Regions from separate parts of the Streptomyces sp. NBC_00239 genome, predicted to be linked through region 2. Evidence: predicted binding sites of a transcription regulator. Region 2 holds the regulator's gene; the other holds the start of a gene.
The links. Region 2 encodes HrcA, which represses chaperone genes, less so after heat shock. Its sites were predicted from a motif close to TTNGCACTCNGNNNNNCNGAGTGCNAA; they were not measured.

Region 1: a site for HrcA is predicted at 1,197-1,223, ahead of groES (co-chaperone GroES). Genes of this name have one in related genera too.

What each region holds. Positions count from the first base shown of each region.
Region 1 is NZ_CP108095.1:3,471,591-3,476,178, reverse strand. Features, by position in the region: gene OG764_RS15100 (FtsW/RodA/SpoVE family cell cycle protein) at 1-1,001, opposite strand, end outside; gene groES (co-chaperone GroES) at 1,367-1,675, shown strand; gene groL (chaperonin GroEL) at 1,789-3,417, shown strand; gene OG764_RS15085 (ester cyclase) at 3,523-4,212, opposite strand; gene OG764_RS15080 (SDR family NAD(P)-dependent oxidoreductase) at 4,294-4,588, opposite strand, start outside.
Region 2 is NZ_CP108095.1:5,481,723-5,486,310, forward strand. Features, by position in the region: gene OG764_RS24110 (DUF3097 domain-containing protein) at 1-308, opposite strand, end outside; gene OG764_RS24115 (MBL fold metallo-hydrolase) at 337-1,062, opposite strand; gene hrcA (heat-inducible transcriptional repressor HrcA) at 1,230-2,246, shown strand; gene dnaJ (molecular chaperone DnaJ) at 2,247-3,386, shown strand; gene OG764_RS24130 (nitronate monooxygenase) at 3,542-4,588, shown strand, end outside.

The DNA of each region.
Region 1 (4,588 bases), 2.0 Mb from region 2:
CCCAGCCCCAGGCCGGTGCCCGTGATGCCGCCGCTGCCGAAGCTGAACAGGGCTTGCGCCGACTGGTCCGAGACGATGCCCGGCGGCCGCTGTTCCGGCGGCAGGAAGATCGCCATCGGTTCCAGCCAGGCCGCGATGCGCCCCTTGACGTGCGGCTCGGTCGAGCCGACCGCGAAGGCGCCCACCGCCGCCATGAACAGGCCGCAGACGATCCAGCTGGTGCGCTCGGTCGCGACGTACAGCATCACCACGAAGACGCCGAAGAAGATCAGCGAGGTGCCGAGGTCGCGCTCGAAGACCAGCACCAGCAGGGACACGATCCACACGGACACGATGGGGCCGAGCTGGCGGCCCGGCGGCAGCCGCATCCCCAGGAACTTCCGGCCGGTCAGGGCCAGCGAGTCCCGGTGGATGACGAGGTAGCCCGCGAAGAACACCGCGATCATGATCTTCACGAACTCGCCGGGCTGGACCGACATGCTGCCCAGGTAGATCCACCGCTTGGCGCCGTAGGTGTCGGCGGGCATGAACGCCGGCGCGATCAGCAGCACCAGCGCCACGGCCATCGTCAGGTAGATGTACCGCTGGAGCAGCCGGTGGTCGCGCAGCACCATGAGGATGGCCAGGCAGATCGCGACGCCGATCACCGTCCACAGCAGCTGACCCGGTGCGTTCGCCGCCGCGTTCTCGAACTTCGCCGTGTACGTCTGGTCCAGCCGCGCCAGCAGCACCAGCCCGATGCCGGTCAGCAGCAGGGCCAGCGGCAGGATCAGCGGATCCGCGTACGCCGCGAACCGCCGCACGCCCAGGTGCCCCACCAGTGCCAGCAGCGACATGCTGATCGTGAACCCGGTGAGGTCCGCCGGCAGCGTGCCGTTCATCGCCAGGCCCACGCTCGCCTGCCCCAGCACCGTGATCGCGACCACGAAGACCAGCAGCAGGGCCTCGGTGCGGCGGCGCGCCCCGGCCGCCGTCCGCGGGCTCAGGGTCAGGCCGCGCACAGGCCGCTGCCGCAGTCGAAGGGGACGACCTGGTGGGCATTGGGGTGCTTTACGTTCATATCGACTAGGACGTTTGTGCGCCCGGCATGGTTCCTGACGGGGTCTCTGCCGGGTCCGGGCCGGGCTCCGGCCGAGGTGGGGCGGGGTCCGCAGGGCCTTCGGGAGGCGCTTTCGCGCAACACCCGGCGGCGTGAATTGGCACTCCGCTTGACCGAGTGCTAATCACCGGAATAGTCTCGGGCCTGGCACTCGCCACTGGTGAGTGCCAACACAGCGACAGGCAGGTCCGGCACCCGCGACGACGGATCGACCTGGTCGCCACCTCAGACAGTTAACCCCGGATCTCCGAAGGGGGAGGTCGGATCGTGACGACCGCCAGCTCCAAGGTTGCCATCAAGCCGCTCGAGGACCGCATTGTGGTCCAGCCGCTCGACGCCGAGCAGACCACGGCCTCCGGCCTGGTCATCCCGGACACCGCGAAGGAGAAGCCCCAGGAGGGCGTCGTCCTCGCCGTGGGCCCGGGCCGCTTCGAGGACGGCCAGCGTCTCCCGCTGGACGTCACCGTTGGCGACATCGTGCTGTACAGCAAGTACGGCGGCACCGAGGTGAAGTACAGCGGCGAGGAGTACCTCGTCCTCTCGGCTCGCGACGTGCTCGCGATCGTCGAGAAGTAATTCACCAAGCAATAGTTTTGCTTTGAGCTGCGCCCCTGGTCACCCCGCTGATTGCCGGGCGGCGAGGGGCGCAGTTCGTTAAGACGAGTTTTCGAGAGGGCTGAACCGCTCCCATGGCGAAGATCCTGAAGTTCGACGAGGACGCCCGTCGCGCCCTCGAGCGCGGCGTCAACAAGCTTGCCGACACGGTCAAGGTGACGATCGGCCCCAAGGGCCGCAACGTCGTCATCGACAAGAAGTTCGGCGCCCCCACCATCACCAACGACGGTGTCACCATCGCTCGCGAGGTCGAGCTGGACGACCCGTACGAGAACCTGGGCGCCCAGCTCGTGAAGGAGGTGGCGACCAAGACCAACGACATCGCGGGTGACGGCACCACCACCGCCACGGTCCTGGCCCAGGCGCTGGTCCGCGAGGGCCTGCGCAACGTCGCCGCCGGCGCCTCCCCGGCCGCCCTGAAGAAGGGCATCGACGCCGCGGTCAAGGCGGTCTCCGAGGAGCTCCTCGCCACCGCCCGTCCGATCGAGGACAAGTCCGACATCGCCGCCGTGGCCGCGCTCTCCGCGCAGGACCAGCAGGTCGGCGAGCTCATCGCCGAGGCGATGGACAAGGTCGGCAAGGACGGTGTCATCACCGTCGAGGAGTCCAACACCTTCGGCCTGGAGCTGGAGTTCACCGAGGGCATGGCCTTCGACAAGGGCTACCTCTCGCCGTACATGGTCTCCGACCAGGAGCGTATGGAGGCCGTCCTCGACGACCCGTACATCCTGATCAACCAGGGCAAGATCTCCTCGATCCAGGACCTGCTGCCGCTGCTGGAGAAGGTCATCCAGGCCGGCGCCTCCAAGCCGCTCCTGATCATCGCCGAGGACGTCGAGGGCGAGGCGCTCTCCACCCTCGTCGTCAACAAGATCCGCGGCACCTTCAACGCGGTGGCCGTCAAGGCCCCCGGCTTCGGTGACCGCCGCAAGGCGATGCTCCAGGACATGGCCACCCTCACCGGTGCCACCGTCATCGCCGAGGAGGTCGGCCTCAAGCTCGACCAGGCCGGTCTGGACGTGCTGGGCTCCGCCCGCCGCGTGACCATCTCGAAGGACGACACCACCATCGTCGACGGTGGCGGCAGCTCCGACGAGGTCCTCGGCCGCGTCAACCAGATCAAGGCCGAGATCGAGTCCACGGACTCGGACTGGGACCGCGAGAAGCTGCAGGAGCGCCTGGCGAAGCTCGCCGGCGGCGTCTGCGTCATCAAGGTCGGCGCCGCCACCGAGGTGGAGCTCAAGGAGAAGAAGCACCGCCTCGAGGACGCCATCTCGGCGACCCGCGCCGCGGTCGAGGAGGGCATCGTCTCCGGCGGTGGCTCCGCGCTCGTCCACGCCGTCAAGGTCCTCGAGGGCAACCTCGGCCTGTCGGGCGACGAGGCCACCGGTGTCGCGGTCGTGCGCCGCGCCGCCGTCGAGCCGCTGCGCTGGATCGCCGAGAACGCCGGCCTCGAGGGCTACGTCATCACCTCGAAGGTCGCCGAGCTCGACAAGGGCCAGGGCTTCAACGCCGCCACCGGCGAGTACGGCGACCTGGTGAAGGCCGGCGTCATCGACCCGGTCAAGGTCACCCGCTCCGCCCTGGAGAACGCCGCTTCCATCGCGTCGCTGCTGCTCACGACCGAGACCCTGGTCGTCGAGAAGCCGGCCGAGGAAGAGGCCGACGCCGGTCACGGCCACGGTCACGGCCACAGCCACTGATCGCACCCCGCATGGGGGAAGGCCCCGTTCCGCAGCTGCGGAACGGGGCCTTCCCGCGTGGTGGGGGTGCCGGCCGGACGGCCGGGGTGCCGGCCCGCGCCGGGGCTACATGGCGCCCAGTTGCCTCATCAGGGCCATGGCGTCGTAGTGCCACCACCCTTCCTTGATCATTCCGTCCTGACATCGGAAGACCGTCGTGCCGGTCATCGTGCAGGTCTTGCCGGTCGGGGCGACGCCCATGAACTCGCCCTTGTGCTTGCCGCTCCAGGTCCACAGCGTGGTGACGTAGTCGTCCTGCGCCATCTGGGCGTCCCGCGTGAACGTGAAGTCGAAGGCGGACCGCCATCCCTGCACGTCCTCACGGATGCCCGCGGGCCCGATCTTGTCCTCCGGGTTGCTGATGTCGTGGTCGCGGTAGTCCGACGCGAAGATCTCCTCGATGACGGACATGTCGCCCTTCATGGCGACCTCGTCGTACATCCGGTTCACCAGCAGCGTGTTGAGGTGCTCGTCCCGCACGACGTCCAGGTTGGTGAAGCTGGGCATCCCGTCGCAGAGGGCCACCATCTCCTGGAACATCTTGTCCGTCTCGGGGAGGTGAGAGTTCCTCATGGCCTCTTCGTACGAGGGGAATTCGACCACGTCCACGAAGTGGTTCTCGTTCTCGCGGTCCTTGCCCACGATGCTGTGGGTGACGGTGCGCTTGCCTTGGCTCTGCGAGACGTACCGGTCGAGCAGCTGATTGAGGTCGTCCTGCCGGCTGGTCTTGTAATCGATTATCTGTACGAATGTCATGGCGGTCTCCCAGGGCTCGGTGGACACGTCCATTTTAGGGATATTTCACCCAGTTGGCCGGTTTACTGGCGGGTACCGGCGCTACTGGGGCCCGTACTTGCGCCCCGTACGGGAGGACACGCCGCCCAGCAGTCCGCGCGGGGTCAGCTTCACCACGCCCATCAGTGCCTTGTACCGCGGGTCCGGGATCGAAACCGTGCGGCCGCGCGCCAGGTCGGCCAGGGCCGAGGTCACCAGTTTGTCCGCGTCGAGCCACATCCAGTTCGGGATGTTGTCGGTGCCCATGCCGGCCCGCTCGTGGAACTCGGTCCGAACGAATCCCGGGCACAGGGCCATCAGGCGAACGCCCGAACCGGCCAGGTCCTTGGCCGCGCCC
Region 2 (4,588 bases):
GCCCGGGCCCCCGGCACGGCCACCGAGCCCGACGCGGTACGGGCCGGCGCGGCCGGCCGCCGGGCGGGGCGTACGAGGGTGACGACGGCGCCGTCCAGCAGGAAGCCGCGCGGCGCCATCGGGAAGACCCGGCGCTTGCCGAACCGGTCCTCCAGCGTCACCGTGCCGGCCTCGCAGGCCGTCACCGCACCGCAGAAGCCCGTACCGGCCTCCTCGACCACCAGGTCGGGATCGGCCGGGACCTCCGGGACGGGGCGGGCCGCGCTCCGCTTCCAGGGCGGCGTCAGATCGGGTGAGTACTCGCGCATCCGGACGACAGTAGGGAGGGGCGGCGGATCAGACCGGCGACACGCCGAAGCGGTCCGCCAGTGTGGCGCGTTGCGCACGGACGAAAGCCGCATCCACCACCGCACCGTGCCCCGGCACGTACACCGCGTCCTCGCCGCCCAGCGCGAGCAGCCGGTCGAGAGCGGCCGGCCACTGCCTGCGGACCGCGTCGGGGCCGGCTTGAGGATCACCGGACTCCTCCACGAGGTCCCCGCAGAACACCACCTCGCGCGAGCCGGGGACGAACACCGCGAGATCGTGCCGGGTGTGGCCGGGGCCCACGTTGGCCAGCAGCACCTGCACCCCGCCCAGTTCCAGCGTCCACTCGCCCGAGACCAGGTGCCGGGGCGCGACCAGCAGGTCGGCCGACTCCGCGGCCTCGGACTCCGCCAGCCCGTGCCGTACCGCGTCCTCGCGGAGCACGTCGTGGCTCGTCAGCAGCAGCCCGTCCAGGCCCACCGCGCCGAAGACCTCCACGCCGGAGAAGGCCGAGGCCCCCAGAACGTGGTCGAAATGTCCGTGCGTGAATGCGATATGAGTCACTCGGCGGCCGGCCAGCCGCTCCGCCTGGGCCCGCACCTCGGAGCCCTCCCGGAGGCAGGAGCCGGGGTCCACGAGGAGCACCGCATCGTCTCCCACCACCAGTCCCACCGTGCAGTCCCACACCGGCAGCCGTCGCCGGCCGGCGCGCCCGGTGAGCCCTTCCCACCCGGCCTCTTCCCATTGGACGTCCATGCCGCGACGCTACCTTGACGGGCCGCCCTTGCTAGGGGTGCACCTCCCCGCCGTACACTGACCGGGGGATCTCTGGCACTCGAACACCACGAGTGCCAGCAGCAGGCCCGCAAGCAGGACCGCAGGACGCAAACGGAAACGACGCATCACAGCTGGAGGTGTGCGCGATGCTCAGCGAACGCAGACTCGAGGTGCTGCGCGCCATCGTCCAGGACTACGTCGGGACGGAGGAGCCGGTCGGCTCCAAGGCGCTCACCGAGCGCCACCGGCTCGGCGTGTCGCCGGCCACGGTGCGCAACGACATGGCGGTGCTGGAGGACGAGGGCTTCATCGCCCAGCCGCACACCAGCGCCGGCCGCATCCCGACGGACAAGGGCTACCGGCTCTTCGTCGACAAGCTCGCCGGCGTCAAGCCGCTGTCGTCGCCGGAGCGGCGGGCCATCCAGAACTTCCTGGACGGCGCCGTCGACCTCGACGACGTGGTCGGCCGTACGGTCCGGCTGCTCGCGCAGCTGACCCGGCAGGTGGCGGTCGTGCAGTACCCGTCGCTGACCCGGTCCACGGTCCGCCACGTCGAGCTGCTGGCGCTCGCGCCCGCACGCCTGATGCTGGTGCTGATCACGGACACCGGCCGGGTCGAGCAGCGGATGGTCGACGCGCCCGCGCCCTTCGGCGAGACCGCGCTGGCCGACCTGCGGGCCCGGCTCAACGCCCGGGTCGTCGGACGCCGGTTCGCGGACGTGCCGCAGCTGGTGCAGGACCTGCCGGAGTCGTTCGAGACGGACGACCGCGGCACGGTACAGATCGTGCTCGCGACCCTGCTGGAGACCCTGGTCGAAGAGACCGAGGAGCGGCTGATGATCGGCGGCACCGCCAATCTCACCCGCTTCGGGCACGATTTCCCCCTCACGATCAGGCCGGTGCTGGAGGCCCTGGAGGAGCAGGTCGTGCTCCTCAGGCTGCTCGGCGAGGCCAATGAATCGGGCATGACCGTACGCATTGGGCATGAGAACGCCTACGAGGGACTGAACTCCACGTCCGTCGTCTCGGTCGGCTACGGTTCGGGCGGCGAGGCAGTCGCCAAACTCGGCGTGGTCGGACCGACCCGCATGGACTACCCCGGAACGATGGGAGCGGTACGCGCAGTGGCACGTTACGTCGGACAGATCCTGGCGGAGTCGTAAGTGGCCACGGACTACTACGCCGTTCTCGGCGTGCGCCGCGACGCATCGCAGGACGAGATCAAGAAGGCCTTCCGCAAGCTCGCGCGCGAGCTGCACCCGGACGTGAACCCCGATCCCAAGACGCAAGAGCGTTTCAAGGAGATCAACGCCGCGTACGAGGTGCTGTCGGACCCGCAGAAGAAGCAGGTCTACGACCTCGGCGGCGACCCGCTGTCCGCCTCCGGCGGCGGCGGTGGCGCGGGCGGCTTCGGGGCCGGCGGCTTCGGCAACTTCTCGGACATCATGGACGCCTTCTTCGGACAGGCGTCCCAGCGCGGCCCGCGCTCGCGCACCCGCCGCGGCCAGGACGCGATGATCCGGCTGGAGCTGGAACTCGACGAGGCCGCGTTCGGGACCACCAAGGACATCCAGGTCGACACCGCGATCGTGTGTACGACCTGCTCGGGCGAGGGCGCCGCACCCGGCACCTCCGCCCAGACCTGTGACATGTGCCGCGGCCGCGGCGAGGTCTCCCAGGTCACCCGCTCCTTCCTGGGCCAGGTCATGACCTCGCGCCCGTGCCCGCAGTGCCAGGGCTTCGGCACCGTGGTCCCGACCCCGTGCCCCGAGTGCGCGGGCGACGGCCGGGTCCGCTCCCGCCGCACCCTCACGGTCAAGATCCCGGCCGGTGTGGAGAACGGCACCCGCATCCAGCTCGCGGGCGAGGGCGAGGTCGGCCCCGGCGGCGGCCCCGCCGGCGACCTGTACGTGGAGATCCACGAGCTCCCGCACCCGGTCTTCCAGCGGCGCGGCGACGACCTGCACTGCACGGTCACCCTCCCCATGACGGCGGCCGCGCTGGGCACGAAGTGCCCGCTGGAGACGCTGGACGGGATGGAGGAGGTCGACATCCGGCCCGGTACCCAGTCCGGCCAGTCGATCCCGCTGCACGGGCGCGGCGTCACGCACCTGCGCGGCGGCGGCCGCGGCGACCTCATCGTGCACGTCGAGGTCATGACCCCGAACAAGCTGGACCCGCAGCAGGAGGACCTGCTGCGCCAGCTGGCCAAGCTGCGCGGCGAAGAGCGCCCCCTCGGGCAGTTCCAGCCGGGCCAGCAGGGCCTGTTCAGCCGCCTGAAGGACGCGTTCAACGGCCGCTGACGGCGGCTCGCCGGGCACCTGAACGACGCGTCGCCGGGCACCCGGTCGACGTGCAGGACGGGCCCGCCGCCGGTGGTGGCGGGTTCCGTCCGGCGGACTATGCCAGGCGAATGCACCGATTCGGCCTGCTGCGGGGGACATGGCACGATGCGGTCATGTCCTCCGCACTGAGCGATCTCTGCCGGTTCCCGGTCGTGCAGGCGCCGATGGCCGGCGGCGGTTCCTGCCCCGAGCTCGCCGCAGCGGTCGCCTCGGCGGGCGGACTCGGCTTCCTGGCCGGCGGGTACAAGACCGCCGACGGGATGTACCAGGAGGTCAAGCGGCTGCGCGCGCTCACCGCGCGCCCCTTCGGCGTCAACCTCTTCATGCCGCAGCACGCCGCGGTGGACCCGGCCGAGATCGAGGCGTACCGCGGACAGCTCGCCGGTGAGGCCAGCTGGTACGAGACCGCGCTGAGCGAGGACGTCTTCGCCTGCTCCGACGACGGCTACGACGCCAAGATCGCGATCCTCCTCGACGATCCGGTGCCGCTCGTCTCCTTCACCTTCGGCTGCCCCGAGCCCGCGACGCTGGACGCGTTCGCGAAGGCCGGCACCCGTACCGCGGTCACCGTGACCTCCGCCGAGGAGGCCCGTGCCGCGCAGAGCGCCGGCGCGCACGCCGTCTGCGTGCAGGGCATCGAGGCCGGCGGGCACCAGGGCACCCACCGCGACGACCCGCAGGCCGACGGCACCGGCTTCGGTCTGCTGCCGCTCGTCGCCCAGGTGCGCGAGGCCGTCGGGCTCCCGATCGTCGCCGCGGGCGGGCTGATGCGCGGGTCGCAGATCGCCGCCGTGCTCGCCGCCGGCGCCGAGGCCGCACAGCTCGGCACCGCCTTCCTGGCCTGCCCGGAGTCGGGCGCCGACCCGCTGCACAAGCGGGCCCTGACCGACCCGCTGTTCGTCCGTACCGAACTCACCCGGGCGTTCTCCGGGCGTCCGGCCCGCGGCCTGGTCAACCGGTTCATGCGGGAACACGGCCCCTACGCGCCGGCCGCGTACCCGCAGGTGCATCATCTGACGACCGGACTGCGCAAGGCCGCCGCCGAGGCGGGCGACCCGCAGGGGATGGCGCTGTGGGCCGGACAGGGCCACCGGCTGGCCCGCACCCTGCCCGCCGGGCAGCTGGTGGAGGTTCTCGCGGCCGAACTGGCCGAAGCGCAG